2 regions of the Bacillus pacificus genome follow, and region 1 is predicted to be linked to the other one. Evidence: predicted binding sites of a transcription regulator. Region 1 holds the regulator's gene; the other holds the start of a gene.
What was found. The regulator CtsR, encoded in region 1, represses protease genes until heat stress. The targets are predictions, from matches to a motif close to ATGGTCAATAAAGGTCAAACA.
Positions count from the first base shown of each region.

Region 2: clpB (ATP-dependent chaperone ClpB) is a predicted target of CtsR. The motif match lies at 3,229-3,249, and genes of this name have one in related genera.

Region 1 covers NZ_CP086328.1:4,996,608-5,004,649, reverse strand. The annotation lists rRNA gene LMD38_RS25775 (23S ribosomal RNA) at 1-2,136, shown strand, start outside; rRNA gene rrf (5S ribosomal RNA) at 2,186-2,301, shown strand; gene ctsR (transcriptional regulator CtsR) at 2,508-2,969, shown strand; gene LMD38_RS25760 (protein-arginine kinase activator protein McsA) at 3,144-3,692, shown strand; gene LMD38_RS25755 (protein-arginine kinase McsB) at 3,697-4,761, shown strand; gene clpC (ATP-dependent protease ATP-binding subunit ClpC) at 4,784-7,219, shown strand; gene radA (DNA repair protein RadA) at 7,315-8,042, shown strand, end outside.
Region 2 covers NZ_CP086328.1:3,953,967-3,962,008, forward strand. The annotation lists gene LMD38_RS20550 (YjzD family protein) at 1-105, shown strand, start outside; gene LMD38_RS20555 (hypothetical protein) at 252-560, shown strand; gene clpB (ATP-dependent chaperone ClpB) at 611-3,211, opposite strand; gene LMD38_RS20565 (YjzC family protein) at 3,423-3,602, opposite strand; gene LMD38_RS20570 (Cof-type HAD-IIB family hydrolase) at 4,097-4,906, shown strand; gene LMD38_RS20575 (hypothetical protein) at 5,012-5,152, shown strand; gene LMD38_RS20580 (DUF3813 domain-containing protein) at 5,153-5,350, shown strand; gene LMD38_RS20585 (YitT family protein) at 5,376-6,233, opposite strand; gene LMD38_RS20590 (DUF3941 domain-containing protein) at 6,334-6,465, shown strand; gene prsA (peptidylprolyl isomerase PrsA) at 6,596-7,453, shown strand; gene LMD38_RS20600 (CvfB family protein) at 7,503-8,042, opposite strand, start outside.

The DNA.
Region 1 (8,042 bases):
CGCACGTTGAAAAGTGCGGGGATGAGGTGTGGGTAGCGGAGAAATTCCAATCGAACCTGGAGATAGCTGGTTCTCCCCGAAATAGCTTTAGGGCTAGCCTTAAGTGTAAGAGTCTTGGAGGTAGAGCACTGATTGGACTAGGGGTCATCATCGGATTACCGAATTCAGTCAAACTCCGAATGCCAATGACTTATCCTTAGGAGTCAGACTGCGAGTGATAAGATCCGTAGTCAAAAGGGAAACAGCCCAGACCGCCAGCTAAGGTACCAAAGTGTGTATTAAGTGGAAAAGGATGTGGAGTTGCTTAGACAACTAGGATGTTGGCTTAGAAGCAGCCACCATTTAAAGAGTGCGTAATAGCTCACTAGTCGAGTGACTCTGCGCCGAAAATGTACCGGGGCTAAATACACCACCGAAGCTGCGGATTGATACCAATGGTATCAGTGGTAGGGGAGCGTTCTAAGGACAGTGAAGTCAGACCGGAAGGACTGGTGGAGTGCTTAGAAGTGAGAATGCCGGTATGAGTAGCGAAAGACGGGTGAGAATCCCGTCCACCGAATGCCTAAGGTTTCCTGAGGAAGGCTCGTCCGCTCAGGGTTAGTCAGGACCTAAGCCGAGGCCGACAGGCGTAGGCGATGGACAACAGGTTGATATTCCTGTACCACCTCTTTATCGTTTGAGCAATGGAGGGACGCAGAAGGATAGAAGAAGCGTGCGATTGGTTGTGCACGTCCAAGCAGTTAGGCTGATAAGTAGGCAAATCCGCTTATCGTAAAGGCTGAGCTGTGATGGGGAAGCTCCTTATGGAGCGAAGTCTTTGATTCCCCGCTGCCAAGAAAAGCTTCTAGCGAGATAAAGGTGCCTGTACCGCAAACCGACACAGGTAGGCGAGGAGAGAATCCTAAGGTGTGCGAGAGAACTCTGGTTAAGGAACTCGGCAAAATGACCCCGTAACTTCGGGAGAAGGGGTGCTTTCTTAACGGAAAGCCGCAGTGAATAGGCCCAAGCGACTGTTTAGCAAAAACACAGCTCTCTGCGAAGCCGTAAGGCGAAGTATAGGGGGTGACACCTGCCCGGTGCTGGAAGGTTAAGGAGAGGGGTTAGCGTAAGCGAAGCTCTGAACTGAAGCCCCAGTAAACGGCGGCCGTAACTATAACGGTCCTAAGGTAGCGAAATTCCTTGTCGGGTAAGTTCCGACCCGCACGAAAGGTGTAACGATTTGGGCACTGTCTCAACCAGAGACTCGGTGAAATTATAGTACCTGTGAAGATGCAGGTTACCCGCGACAGGACGGAAAGACCCCGTGGAGCTTTACTGTAGCCTGATATTGAATTTTGGTACAGTTTGTACAGGATAGGCGGGAGCCTTTGAAACCGGAGCGCTAGCTTCGGTGGAGGCGCTGGTGGGATACCGCCCTGACTGTATTGAAATTCTAACCTACGGGTCTTATCGACCCGGGAGACAGTGTCAGGTGGGCAGTTTGACTGGGGCGGTCGCCTCCTAAAGTGTAACGGAGGCGCCCAAAGGTTCCCTCAGAATGGTTGGAAATCATTCGTAGAGTGCAAAGGCATAAGGGAGCTTGACTGCGAGACCTACAAGTCGAGCAGGGACGAAAGTCGGGCTTAGTGATCCGGTGGTTCCGCATGGAAGGGCCATCGCTCAACGGATAAAAGCTACCCCGGGGATAACAGGCTTATCTCCCCCAAGAGTCCACATCGACGGGGAGGTTTGGCACCTCGATGTCGGCTCATCGCATCCTGGGGCTGTAGTCGGTCCCAAGGGTTGGGCTGTTCGCCCATTAAAGCGGTACGCGAGCTGGGTTCAGAACGTCGTGAGACAGTTCGGTCCCTATCCGTCGTGGGCGTAGGAAATTTGAGAGGAGCTGTCCTTAGTACGAGAGGACCGGGATGGACGCACCGCTGGTGTACCAGTTGTTCTGCCAAGGGCATAGCTGGGTAGCTATGTGCGGAAGGGATAAGTGCTGAAAGCATCTAAGCATGAAGCCCCCCTCAAGATGAGATTTCCCATAGCGTAAGCTAGTAAGATCCCTGAAAGATGATCAGGTTGATAGGTTCGAGGTGGAAGCATGGTGACATGTGGAGCTGACGAATACTAATAGATCGAGGACTTAACCATATAATATGTAGCAAATGTTATCTAGTTTTGAAGGAATATGCCTTCATAGTTTGGTGATGATGGCAGAGAGGTCACACCCGTTCCCATACCGAACACGGAAGTTAAGCTCTCTAGCGCCGATGGTAGTTGGGACCTTGTCCCTGTGAGAGTAGGACGTCGCCAAGCAACTAAACACGAGTCAAATGACTCGTGTTTTTTCGTGTTTTCTTTTATAATCCATAGTAATTAAAAATGTATTTAAATAATTATTATTTTGATTAAATTCAGGAAAATGTGGCTAGGATAGTAAATAAGCAAAAGAGTTGCAAATTTTATTAATACGTATATAATTAAAGTCAAAGATAGTCAAAGTCAATAAAGGTGGCGGATAAATGAGAAATATATCTGATATCATTGAGCAATATCTAAAGCAAGTTATTGACTTAAGTAATAATAATGTGATTGAAATCAAAAGAAATGAGATTGCGGATCGATTCGAGTGCGTACCATCTCAAATCAATTATGTAATCAATACCCGTTTTACGTTAGAAAGAGGATTTGTAGTAGAAAGTAAACGTGGTGGAGGAGGTTACATTCGCATTATAAAAGTCAAACTGCATGATGATATAGACATTATTGATCAAATGCTTCATATGATTGATCATAGCGTTGCGCAAGGAAATGCAGAGAGTATGATTATACGTTTAATAGAAGAGGGAATCATAACGAATCGTGAAGCTAAACTTATGTTAAGCGTACTAGATCGTTCTGTATTATCAATGGATGTTCCTTCTCGAGATGAACTTAGGGCTCGAATATTATGCGCAATGTTAAGAACACTGAAATATAAATAAATACAGCTTTTGTAAAAGAATAATAACTAAGAGATAAAGCAGTTAAATATTGTAGAAGTTTTGAAAAAAACAACACGCACTTTTATGTAAACGAATAAAGGAAAGTGAACAGTCTAGTAATGTATGAAAAGTACTATGAGATAGATCGTTCCTGTTGTAAAGGTGGGGATAGTGATGACTTGTCAAAACTGTAATATAAGACCAGCAACTTTACATTATACAAAAGTAATTAACGAAAAGAAGGCGGAAGTTCATCTTTGTGAGCAATGTGCAGAACAAAGTGGCTATACGTCTTTCTTTCAATCATCGCAGTCTAACTTTTCATTCCATGATTTATTTGCTGGGTTATTACACGGTGAATCAACAATGTTTGAAGAAGGAAAAAGCGGATTTTCGAACACAAATATATTAAGATGTCCAGATTGTAAAATGACATATGAGCAACTTACAAAGGTAGGACGCTTTGGATGTGCTTCTTGTTACGATACATTTAAGGAACATTTAAAGCCGTTATTAAAACGTCTTCACGGCGGGCATACAGATCATTGCGGAAAAATTCCGGAGCGTATAGAAGGAAATATTCACTTAAAGAAAGAATTAGATGAACTAAAACTCATTCTGAAACAATACGTACAGAAAGAGGAATTTGAGAAAGCTGCTGAAGTAAGGGATAAAATTAGAAACCTTGAAAATCAGCTTAGTGAGCATAGAGAGGGGGAATAGTTCTATGTCACTGGACAAAATTATGAATGAAGCGATTAGTCCATGGATGAAGGGGGATGGCCCTGATTCTGATATTGTTTTAAGTAGTCGAATTCGTTTGGCTCGTAATTTTAAAAAATATCAATTCTCTACTATGCAAAATGAAGAAGAAGCTAAACTGATTCAAGAATTATTTAAAAAGGAATTTATAAATAAAACGGTAGAACCTTTTGGAGAGTTTGAGCTATTACAAATGAATGAATTGACGCCTCTTCAAAGGAGAGTATTAGTTGAAAAGCATTTAATTAGTCCCAACCTTGCAGGAACAGAATATGGAGCATGTCTATTGTCAGAAAGCGAACATATTAGTGTTATGCTGAATGAAGAAGACCATATTCGGATTCAGTGCTTATTTTCAGGATTGCAGTTATCAGAGGCTCTTCAAAGTGCCAATCAAATAGATAATTGGATTGAGAAAGAGGTTGAATATGCTTTTGATGAATCACTTGGATATATTACAAGCTGCCCTACTAATGTTGGTACAGGATTGAGGGCTTCCGTAATGATTCATTTACCGGGACTCGTTTTAACGAAAAGAATTAGCCGTATTATACAAGTAATTCAAAAATTAGGGTTAGTAGTAAGAGGAATATACGGTGAAGGTAGCGAAGCGTTAGGTAATATATTTCAAGTGTCAAACCAAATGACGCTAGGAAAATCTGAAGAAGATATTATTGCAGATTTAAAGAGTGTCATTCAACAAATCATACAGCAAGAAAAGATGGCTAGAGAATTAATTGTACAAAATTCAAGTATTGAGCTTGAAGATAAAGTTTATCGCTCTTATGGCATACTAGCCAACAGTCGTTTAATTCAATCTGCGGAAGCAGCCAATTGCTTATCAGATTTACGACTTGGTATTGATTTAGGATATATAAAAGGTATATCGAGAAATATTTTGACTGAGCTAATGGTCCTTACACAACCAGGCATTTTACAACAATATGCAGGAGGACCTTTAGGACCAGAAGAAAGAGATTATCGAAGAGCAACCTTAATCCGTGAGCGATTACGTATTGAAAAAAACTAAGCGCAAGTAGGAGGCGATTTCTATGATGTTTGGAAGATTTACAGAAAGAGCACAGAAAGTATTAGCTTTATCTCAAGAGGAAGCGATTCGTATTGGGCATAACAATATTGGAACAGAACATATTTTACTTGGGCTTGTACGCGAAGGTGAAGGAATTGCAGCAAAAGCGTTGATTGCTCTTGGATTAAGCCCGGAGAAAGTTCAAAAAGAGGTAGAAGCGTTAATTGGGCGCGGAACAGAAGCTTCTCAAACTGTACATTATACACCGCGTGCTAAAAAGGTTATTGAGTTGTCTATGGATGAAGCTCGCAAATTAGGCCATTCTTATGTTGGAACAGAACATATCTTACTTGGTTTAATCCGCGAAGGTGAAGGGGTAGCAGCACGTGTTTTAAATAATTTAGGTGTTAGCTTAAATAAGGCAAGACAACAAGTATTGCAACTTCTTGGAAGTAATGAAGCAAGTTCAGGTCATCAAGGTGGTTCTTCAACAAATGCAAATACACCAACACTTGATAGCTTAGCACGTGATTTAACAGTTGTTGCACGTGAAAATCGTTTAGATCCTGTTATTGGACGTGGTAAAGAAATTCAACGTGTAATTGAAGTTTTAAGTCGTAGAACAAAAAACAACCCTGTATTAATTGGGGAGCCTGGTGTAGGTAAAACGGCAATTGCAGAAGGATTAGCACAACAAATTGTAAATAATGAAGTTCCTGAAACTTTAAGAGATAAGCGTGTTATGACACTAGATATGGGTACGGTGGTAGCCGGAACGAAATACCGTGGTGAATTTGAAGACCGTTTGAAGAAAGTAATGGATGAAATCCGCCAAGCAGGAAATATCATTCTATTTATTGATGAACTTCATACATTAATTGGTGCAGGTGGCGCAGAAGGTGCTATTGACGCATCGAATATTTTAAAACCATCTTTAGCTCGTGGTGAATTACAATGTATTGGGGCGACAACGTTAGATGAATACCGCAAATATATTGAAAAAGACGCAGCTTTAGAGAGACGTTTCCAACCAATTCACGTTGATGAGCCAAGTTTAGATGAATCAACTCAAATTTTGAAAGGTTTACGCGATCGTTATGAGGCACATCACCGCGTATCTATTACGGATGATGCAATTGATGCAGCTGTAAAGCTTTCAGATCGTTATATTACAGATCGTTTCTTACCAGATAAAGCAATTGATTTAATTGATGAAGCTGCTTCAAAGGTTCGCTTACGCTCTTATACAACACCACCAAATCTAAAAGAGCTTGAAGTGAAGCTTGAGGAAATTAGAAAAGAGAAAGATGCAGCTGTACAAAGTCAAGAATTTGAAAAAGCTGCTTCGCTACGTGATATGGAACAACGCTTACGTGAGAAGTTAGAAGATACGAAGCGTCAATGGAAAGAGCAACAAGGAAAAGAAAACTCAGAAGTGACAGTAGAAGATATTGCAAATGTCGTTTCTACGTGGACTCGTATCCCGGTTTCTAAACTTGCACAAACAGAGACTGATAAATTATTAAACTTAGAATCGATTCTTCACGATCGTGTTATTGGTCAAGATGAAGCGGTAGTAGCTGTAGCGAAAGCTGTTCGTCGTGCTAGAGCAGGCTTGAAAGATCCGAAACGTCCGATTGGTTCATTTATTTTCTTAGGACCAACAGGTGTAGGTAAAACGGAGCTAGCAAGAGCGTTGGCAGAATCTATGTTCGGTGATGAGGATGCAATGATTCGCATCGATATGTCTGAGTACATGGAGAAGCATTCTACTTCTCGTTTAGTTGGATCTCCTCCAGGATATGTTGGATATGAAGAAGGTGGACAATTAACAGAAAAGGTTCGCCGTAAGCCATATTCAGTTGTCTTATTAGATGAAGTAGAGAAAGCTCATCCTGATGTGTTTAACATTTTACTACAAGTATTAGAAGATGGTCGCTTAACAGATTCTAAAGGGCGTACAGTTGATTTCCGTAATACAATTGTTATTATGACATCTAACGTTGGTGCAGAAGCATTAAAACGTAATAAGCATCTTGGATTTAACGTACAAGATGAGAGCCGCGATTATTCAGATATGAAAGGTAAAGTAATGGATGAACTGAAAAAGGCATTCCGTCCAGAATTCTTAAACCGTATTGATGAAATTATCGTGTTCCATATGCTTGAGAAAAAACATATTCAAGAGATTGTAACACTTATGGTAAATCAGTTAGTAAATCGCTTAAAAGAGCAAGAAATTGAATTGCATTTAACAGAAGGAGCGATTTCGGCTATTGCTGATAAAGGGTTTGACCGAGAGTACGGTGCTCGTCCGCTTCGTAGAGCAATTCAGAAACATGTAGAAGATAGACTATCGGAAGAACTTTTAAAAGGTGCTATTGAGAAAGGACAAAAAGTTATCTTTGATGTTGAAGGAGAATCATTTGTCATTCATAGTGCTGAAAAGGTAAAATAAGTATAGACAAACTAAGAGGGCTACGAGATAGCCCTCTTTCTTGTACGACAAGGATAAATTGTTATAGATGAAAGTGAAGTGAGATATAAAACAATATGGCTAAAAAGAAAACAAAATTCACATGTCAAGAGTGTGGGTATCAGTCACCAAAATATATGGGGAAATGCCCTGGATGTGGTCAATGGAATACGCTTGTTGAAGAGATGGAACCAGTTGTATCATCAAGGCGCCTTAATTATGCCAATGCAATTCAAACAGAAGTAACAAAACCAAGACGTCTAACAGAAGTGGAAACAAAGTCTGAGGCGCGTATTGAAACAAAATTTCAAGAATTTAACCGTGTACTTGGTGGCGGGATTGTAGATGGATCCTTAGTACTGATTGGTGGAGACCCCGGGATTGGAAAATCAACGTTACTGTTACAAATATCATCGCAATTAGCAGATTCTTCATATGATGTCCTATATATATCGGGTGAAGAATCAGCAAAACAGATTAAACTGCGTGCGGATCGTTTACATGTAAATGGTAGTAATCTATTTGTTGTATCAGAGACGGATTTACAGCGAATTGCAACACATATTGAAGAGGTGAACCCAGCCTTTGTTGTTATTGATTCTATTCAAACAATACATCTACCTGAAGTAACATCAGCGCCGGGAAGTGTGGCACAAGTTCGTGAATGTACAGCGGAATTAATGAAACTTGCAAAAACGAAAGGGATCCCTATTTTTATCGTTGGACATGTGACAAAAGAGGGAGCGATTGCAGGACCTCGTATGTTAGAACATATGGTCGATGCAGTTCTTTACTTTGAAGGAGA
Region 2 (8,042 bases), 1.0 Mb from region 1:
GGTACATACGATTTTAACCAAGCGTCTATTTTCTCAGTTGTTCTTGCGGTATTCGTACTAGCAATTTCAGCTGCAATTCCAAACGAGCCAGTAGAACAACACTAAAAAAAGAGTCCGGATTTTATCCGAACTCTTTTTTACATGGATAAAAATCCTTTATTATCCTTTAACGGTTAAATAACTAATATAAGGACAAAAAGCACTATTCTCTTATTAAAAAAGATTATATCGTAATATAAAGGAGTAATGTTATGGATTTCAAAGATTATAAGATTTGCAATATTTACGGCCAGCAAATGTGGCATGATCAAGCTATAATTATCGGTAACAAAAAAGGATTAGAACAATTAAGGGATATGATTGATGTAGCATTAACTGAAAATCAAAGTGAAGATATTTTCTATCCAACCGATTTTGAAGGATACGAATTGAAAATTATTTGTCTAGAAGATGAAAAAACATTGGAGCACTTAGCTTTGCCCTACCACGATGAAAATTACTACACTAAAACCGATAATGAAGTTGCACCAGAGTCTATAAACAATAAAAAAAGCACTTAAGAGTGCTTTTTTTAATAGACTGTGGAGAAATCCTCCTCCACAACCTATTTTCATTTCACATGAACAACTAACTCGTTATTTTCTACATCAACCACTACATGACTATTGTCAATAATCGTACCTGCAATTAATTCTCTCGCTAATTTCGTCTCAACTTGACGCTGTACATATCTTTTTAATGGACGGGCTCCGTACATCGGATCGAAGCCAGCTTCGACAACAAACTCTTTCGCTGCGTCTGTTAATTCTACCGTAATGTGACGGTCAGCTAAACGACCTTGTAATTCTTTTACAATTTTATCAACAATACCTTTAATTTCATTCGTTGTAAGAGGTTTGAATAAAATAATTTCGTCGACACGGTTTAAAAACTCTGGTCGGAAATGTCCTCTTAATTGTCCCATAACAAGCTCTCTTGATTCCTCTTTAATGGAGCCATCATCTTCTAATCCATCTAATAAATGAGCAGATCCAATATTTGAAGTCATAATAATAACTGTGTTTTTAAAGTCTACTGTACGTCCTTGCGAATCTGTAATGCGACCGTCATCTAACATTTGTAATAAAATGTTGAATACTTCTGGATGTGCTTTTTCGATTTCGTCTAATAAAATAACCGAATACGGTTTACGTCTTACCGCTTCTGTTAATTGACCGCCCTCTTCATATCCAACATATCCAGGAGGCGCACCAATTAAGCGTGACACAGCGTGTTTCTCCATATACTCAGACATATCAATACGAATCATTTGTTCTTCACTATCGAATAATGACTGCGCTAACGTTTTTGCAAGTTCTGTTTTACCAACACCAGTAGGTCCTAAGAAAATGAAGGAACCAATCGGACGGTTCGGGTCTTTAATACCTGCGCGCGCACGAAGAACTGCGTCTGATACTAAGCTTACCGCTTCCTCTTGTCCAATGACACGCTCTGATAAAATTTGCTCTAAACGTAGTAATTTCTCGCGTTCACCTTCAACGAGTTTTGCAACAGGAATGCCAGTCCAACGTGAAACAATATCAGCAATTTCTTCTTCACTTACTTCCTCACGTAATAAACGATTTTCTTGTTTATTATGCGCGCCCATTTCTTCTGCTTCTTTTAACTCTTTTTCAATTGCAGGAATTTTTCCGTGGCGAAGTTCCGCTGCTTTATTTAGATCGTAATTCCCTTCTGCTTCTTCTAATTCACGGCGCAGACGCTCTAAATGTTCACGTAAGTCACGAACTTTGTGAATATCTTCTTTTTCTTTCTCCCATTTGGCTCTCATACCACTTGCAACTTCTTTTAAATCCGATAATTCACGTTGCAACGTTTTTAGACGTTCTTGGCTACCAAAGTCCTTTTCTTTTCCAAGAGCCGCTTCTTCAATTTCTAGCTGCATAATGCGGCGCGTTACTTCATCTAATTCTGTCGGCATAGAATCGATTTCTGTACGAATTGTTGCACACGCTTCATCGACAAGGTCAATTGCTTTATCTGGTAAGAAACGGTCCGAAATATATCGATCTGATAAAACTGATGCTGCTACAATCGCGCGGTCATGAATATTTACACCGTGATAAATTTCAAAGCGCTCTTTTAAACCACGTAAAATGGAAATTGTATCTTCAACAGTTGGTTCTTCTGCTAATACTTGTTGGAAACGTCTTTCTAGCGCTGGATCTTTCTCAATATATTTACGATATTCATCTAACGTCGTCGCCCCGATACAATGCAATTCACCACGCGCAAGCATCGGTTTTAACATATTCCCTGCATCCATTGCGCCTTCTGTTTTACCAGCGCCGACGATTGTGTGAAGTTCATCAATGAATAGTAAAATACGACCTTCACTCTTTTTAATTTCATTTAATACAGCTTGGAGACGCTCTTCAAATTCACCGCGGAATTTCGCTCCAGCTACAAGCGCACTCATATCTAATGCAAAGATTGTTCTATCTTTTAATCCTTCAGGTACATCCTTTTTCACAATACGCTGTGCTAACCCTTCAACAATTGCTGTTTTACCAACACCTGGTTCACCAATTAAAACTGGGTTGTTTTTCGTTTTACGTGAAAGAATGCGGATTACGCGGCGAATTTCACTATCGCGGCCGATAACAGGGTCAATTTTCCCCGCTCTTACTTCCGCCACTAAATCACGACCATATTTTTCTAACGCTTCATAAGTTGCTTCTGGATTTTGACTAGTCACTCTTTGATTCCCCCGAACTGTCATTAAAGACTGTAATAAGTTATCTTTCGTAATATGAAATCTTGTAAATAATTGGTTTATATCGCCTTTTTCTTCAGTAAAAGCAAGTAATACATGTTCAACTGAAATGTAATCATCTTGCAATTTTTCTGCTTCTTTTCCTGCTCTTACAAGCAGTTGTTGCAAAGCACCTGTTATATATAATTTACCTGCTTCTGCACCGCTTCCCGTTACAGAGGGCTTTTTCTTAATTAAACCTTCAGCACCTTGTTTTAACGCTTCTATATCGACATTCATTTTTTGAAAAATACGTACTGCTAGCCCATCTTGCTCTTCTAATAATGTAAACAAGAGATGAACAGTATCTACTTCTTGATGATGATGAGATACCGCTAAAGATTGAGCACTCATAATCGCCTCTTGTGTTTTTGTTGTCATTTGATTTAAGTCCATCTTTACAGTCCTCCAAATGTTTGACTTTCTTTGACCTTTGATTTGATTATACGCCAACTGACTTTTTTATACAATAATTTTGATTATGTATTTTCAAACTTATTATTAGAAAAAGAAAAAGGGAGCATGCATGATACGACTGAAAAATATACGGTAAATGAAATTATAATGTGTAACGACAAAAAAGCCGCAATAATAATTGCGGCTTCTATTACGGTTTTCTTTTATATGTCCACTGGCGGTTATGATTTGTGTTATCTGGAAACTTTTCACCAGCAGTTAGTTTTACCATTTGCGGATCTTTCACCATACTTCCCGTTTCACCAATTTCTACGTAAATGCCATCATTTGGCGCTTTTTGTCCAGAACGAAACCTACGATTTTGTCCCATTTCCATTCTCCTTCCATGACGTCTTTGCCTCATTAGTATATCCATTTTAAAAGAAAGCTTGTCTGTCATGTTTAGGAAACAAGTACTACATTTCATTCTTGCACATATACATGAATGACACAAGCTTAAAGCAGGGATTTCTTCCCTATTTGTAGAAAAAAAAGAAACCAACCTACTATAGGCCAGTTTCAAAGGAGAGTCAAACATATACGAGAAGATTACATGTTCATTATAAGCCTCATCCTACGAACAATGTAACCCTTTTCACAATTTGTCCATAATGAAAGAAACATTGTTTGAACTTTCTAAAAAGATGTTGACTTTTCTTAATTTCCAGCGAGAAATAGTAGACACCGCAACACTTTGCGACGTAAGATGGATATATAGTGAAGTTTCCATCTTTGGTGGTCTCACCCAGCTTAACCTCTTATTTCTGCATATTAAAACGGAAATACAGATAGAAACAAAAATAAATTATTATAAGAGGTGAAATTATGAACAAACAGCATTTAATCGCACTAGACTTAGACGGCACTTTATTAACAGACAACAAAATAATTTCCACTCGAACGAAACATACAATTGCAAAAGCAAAGGAACAAGGACATATTGTCGTTATTTCAACAGGACGTCCATTCCGCGCTAGTTATGATTACTATAAAGAACTTGGTCTGAATACACCAATCGTAAACTTTAATGGCGCTTACGTACATCACCCTCTTGATTCAAAGTGGGGCACACATCACTCTCCTCTTGAGCTAGCAACAGCACAAGAAATTGTCCGAGCTTGCTTTGATTTTGGCGTGAAAAATATATACGCTGAAGTAATGGACGATGTGTATGTTCGTGAAATTGATGAAGATAAAAAACATATTTTTGAATTCGGTTCTCCAAACATTTTTACAGGAGACTTATTAAATATTTTAAACGATCATCCAACTTGCTTATTAATTGACGCACATGACGAGCATTCCAGTGCAATTCGTCAACATTTAACTGATATGCATGCTGAAGTAATTGACCATAGAAAATGGGGCGCACCTTGGCCAATTATTGAAATTGTAAAAAGCGGATTAAATAAAGCTGTCGGACTACAAAAAATTTCTAGTCATTACAACATTCCACAAGAGCGAATTATCGCTTTCGGTGATGAAGATAACGACTTTGAAATGATTGAATTTGCTGGTCACGGCATCGCAATGGGAAATGCCATCCCTGAATTAAAATCACTCGCAAACCATACGACGCTAACGAACGAAGAAGATGGCATTGCACTATATTTAGAAGAGGTTCTTGGGTTGTAATCTAAAAATTCCCTGCTTATAGTTTCTCGCCAAACGCTCATACTATCATTAGACGCAAAAGTTAGCGCGTCGATTGTTTTCAGCTAAATAAAGGGGGTTTTTCGAATGGGTAAAAAGAATAAATCAAAACGTTTTATCCAACAAGGAGCCGATGCTGTTATGAAGCATGATGCAAGATTCCCGTACCGAGGTACATTAGCTGAGGCAGAAAAAGCGAGAAGTAACTCTTCTTTTGGAGGGGTCTAAATGGGGAACTTACTATTTCAACAAGCTAGAGATGCTGTTGCAAATGCCGTATCTTGTTCAAGCGGTGCCGAGCAACAAGATCTCGTATATAGAGCAAAAAACGCTTTGCACTCTGCATACGCAAACTCTTCAACAGCTGAAAAAGTTCAGCTACGTGAAATGCAAGAGCAGTTGCAAAACATTACGAATGCACATTAAAAAAGAGGACCAGCTTTGGTCCTCTTTAATCTTTTCGAAACAATCCGAATACCCCAACCGTTTGCAGTACGTTTGTAAATGCACCTGGGTCCACTTGTTTAATAACCCTCTCTAATTCGTACAGTTCGTAACGAGTAATAACAATCATTAACATTTCCTTATTTTCATTCGTATAAGCACCAGTTGCTGGTATAGTTGTAATCCCCCTCACTAAGCGTGAGTGAATCGCCTTTCGTACATCCGCCCCATTCTTCGTAACGATTAACGCCGTAATCTTCACATGACGCGTATGAATTGCATCGATGATTCGCGTTGACACATACAAAGTCACTAAAGTATATAATGCTTTTTCCCATCCATACACATAGCCGGCAGCGATAATGATCAGTGCATTAAAGAAGAAAAAATACGTACCGACAGGCTTGTCTTTAATCTTTGATAAAATCATGGCGATTATATCTAAACCACCTGTAGAAGCCCCCCACTTCAACGCAATCCCTACCCCGATTGCTGAAATAAGCCCACCAAAAATCGCATTTAATATGATGTCGTTTGAAACTGCTCTAACTGGGATAATTTCTAAAAACATAGTCATAAAGATAACGCAAAGAAAACTAAAGAAAGTAAAGGCCTTTCCAACCTTTTTCCAGGCTAAAATAACGACTGGAATGTTAAACAAGCTAAATAATACCCCGGTTGATATGTGAATAGATAAAAAATCACCTAATATTTGTGATAGCAATTGAGACAATCCAGCAAAGCCACTTGCATACACTTTCGCTGGCGTTAAAAATAAATTCATTCCAATCGCATTTAACAAACCTGCGACCATTACAACGATTAACTTCTTTATAAGTTCGGTATAATTCAACTTCAAATCCATTTCCAATCCACCTTCATTATTCATGAGTACACTGCTATACATAGTCTTTACGAAAAAGGAAATGATAAACGTACAACGTTTAGAAATGGAGTTGATACATATGCCACATACGAGTGATAACGACAAAAAAGCACGCGATAATAATGCAAAACGCGCGCAAAAAAATGAGCAAGAACAAAAGAATATAGAACAAGGTAAGCGTGCCTATTCTAAAAAGACTGATCACCTTTGATTCCATCGTACACCGACAATATTGTTGGTGTACTTTTTTTACAGTTTACAGGGAAAAAACATTAAAAATTCACTTCATGTTCACTTCTATATTCTACAATAGCGATAACATATTCGGATGAGGTGTTAGCATGAGAGGGAAACACATTTTCATTATTACTGCACTACTAAGTATATTAATGCTATCTGCTTGTGGACAAAAAAACGACTCAGATACAGTCGCTACAGCAACAGACTCAACCATTACGAAGAGCGACTTCGAAAAACAGTTGAAAGATCGTTACGGAAAAGACATGCTGTACGAAATGATGGCGCAAGACGTTATCACGAAAAAATATAAAGTATCTGACGATGATGTAGATAAAGAATTACAAAAAGCGAAAAATCAATACGGAGACCAATTTAAAAACGTATTGAAAAACAATGGTTTAAAAGATGAAGCTGATTTCAAAAATCAAATTAAGTTCAAACTTGCTATGAATGAAGCGATTAAGAAAAGTATTACAGAAAAAGACGTGAAAGACCACTATAAACCTGAAATTAAAGCAAGCCATATTTTAGTAAGTGACGAAAATGAAGCAAAAGAAATAAAGAAAAAATTAGATGCTGGTGCTTCATTTGAAGAACTAGCAAAACAAGAATCGCAAGACCTACTATCAAAAGAGAAAGGCGGAGACCTTGGATACTTCAATTCAGGTAGAATGGCACCTGAATTTGAAACTGCTGCCTATAAACTAAAGGTCGGACAAATTAGCAATCCCGTTGCATCACCAAACGGTTATCATATTATTAAATTAACTGATAAAAAAGCTTTAAAGCCTTATGATGAAGTGAAAGACTCTATTCGCAAAAACTTAGAAGAAGAACGTATCTCTGACCCTATATTCGGCAAAAAACTATTGCAAAATGAATTAAAAAAAGCAAATATTAAAATAAACGATAGTGAGTTGAAAGATACGTTCACTCTTGTACATGAGCAAGGGAATTAAAAAAGCACCACCTTATAGGTAAAATATAAGGTGGTGCTTTTTATTTCCTTTATTTCTTAAAGTACGTCCAACCTTCTTCTTGGTAAACCTTTTCTTCTTTCATCAACTTACCAAGTGCACGCTTAAATGCAGCTTTACTCATATTGAAACGCTCTTTAATGTCTTCTGGATAGCTCTTATCCCAAAACGGCATTGCTCCGCCTCGTTCTTCCATATATGCATAAATCACTGCAGCATCATCTTCCATTCCTTCTTCTTTACGAGGAAGAAGGGAGATGTTAATTGTACCGTCATCTTTTACATCAATAATTCGTCCCGTTACACGTTGACCGATGCGAACTTGCTCTTTTCTTTCTGTGTGATGTAAAAATGCACGGAAATGCTCATCTGTTAATACAAACGAACCAACTTGAAGTGAACGATACACACGTCCGTTTACGTTTTTATTACGCATAGATGGTGTCGCATCTACAACGATTTCTTGCATATCACTATCTCTTGCTGGAAGAGCAATTAAACGATCACGATTCGTTAATTTTAACGTACAATATAATTCGTCTCCAACTTCTGGCCATACTGGCATATAAAT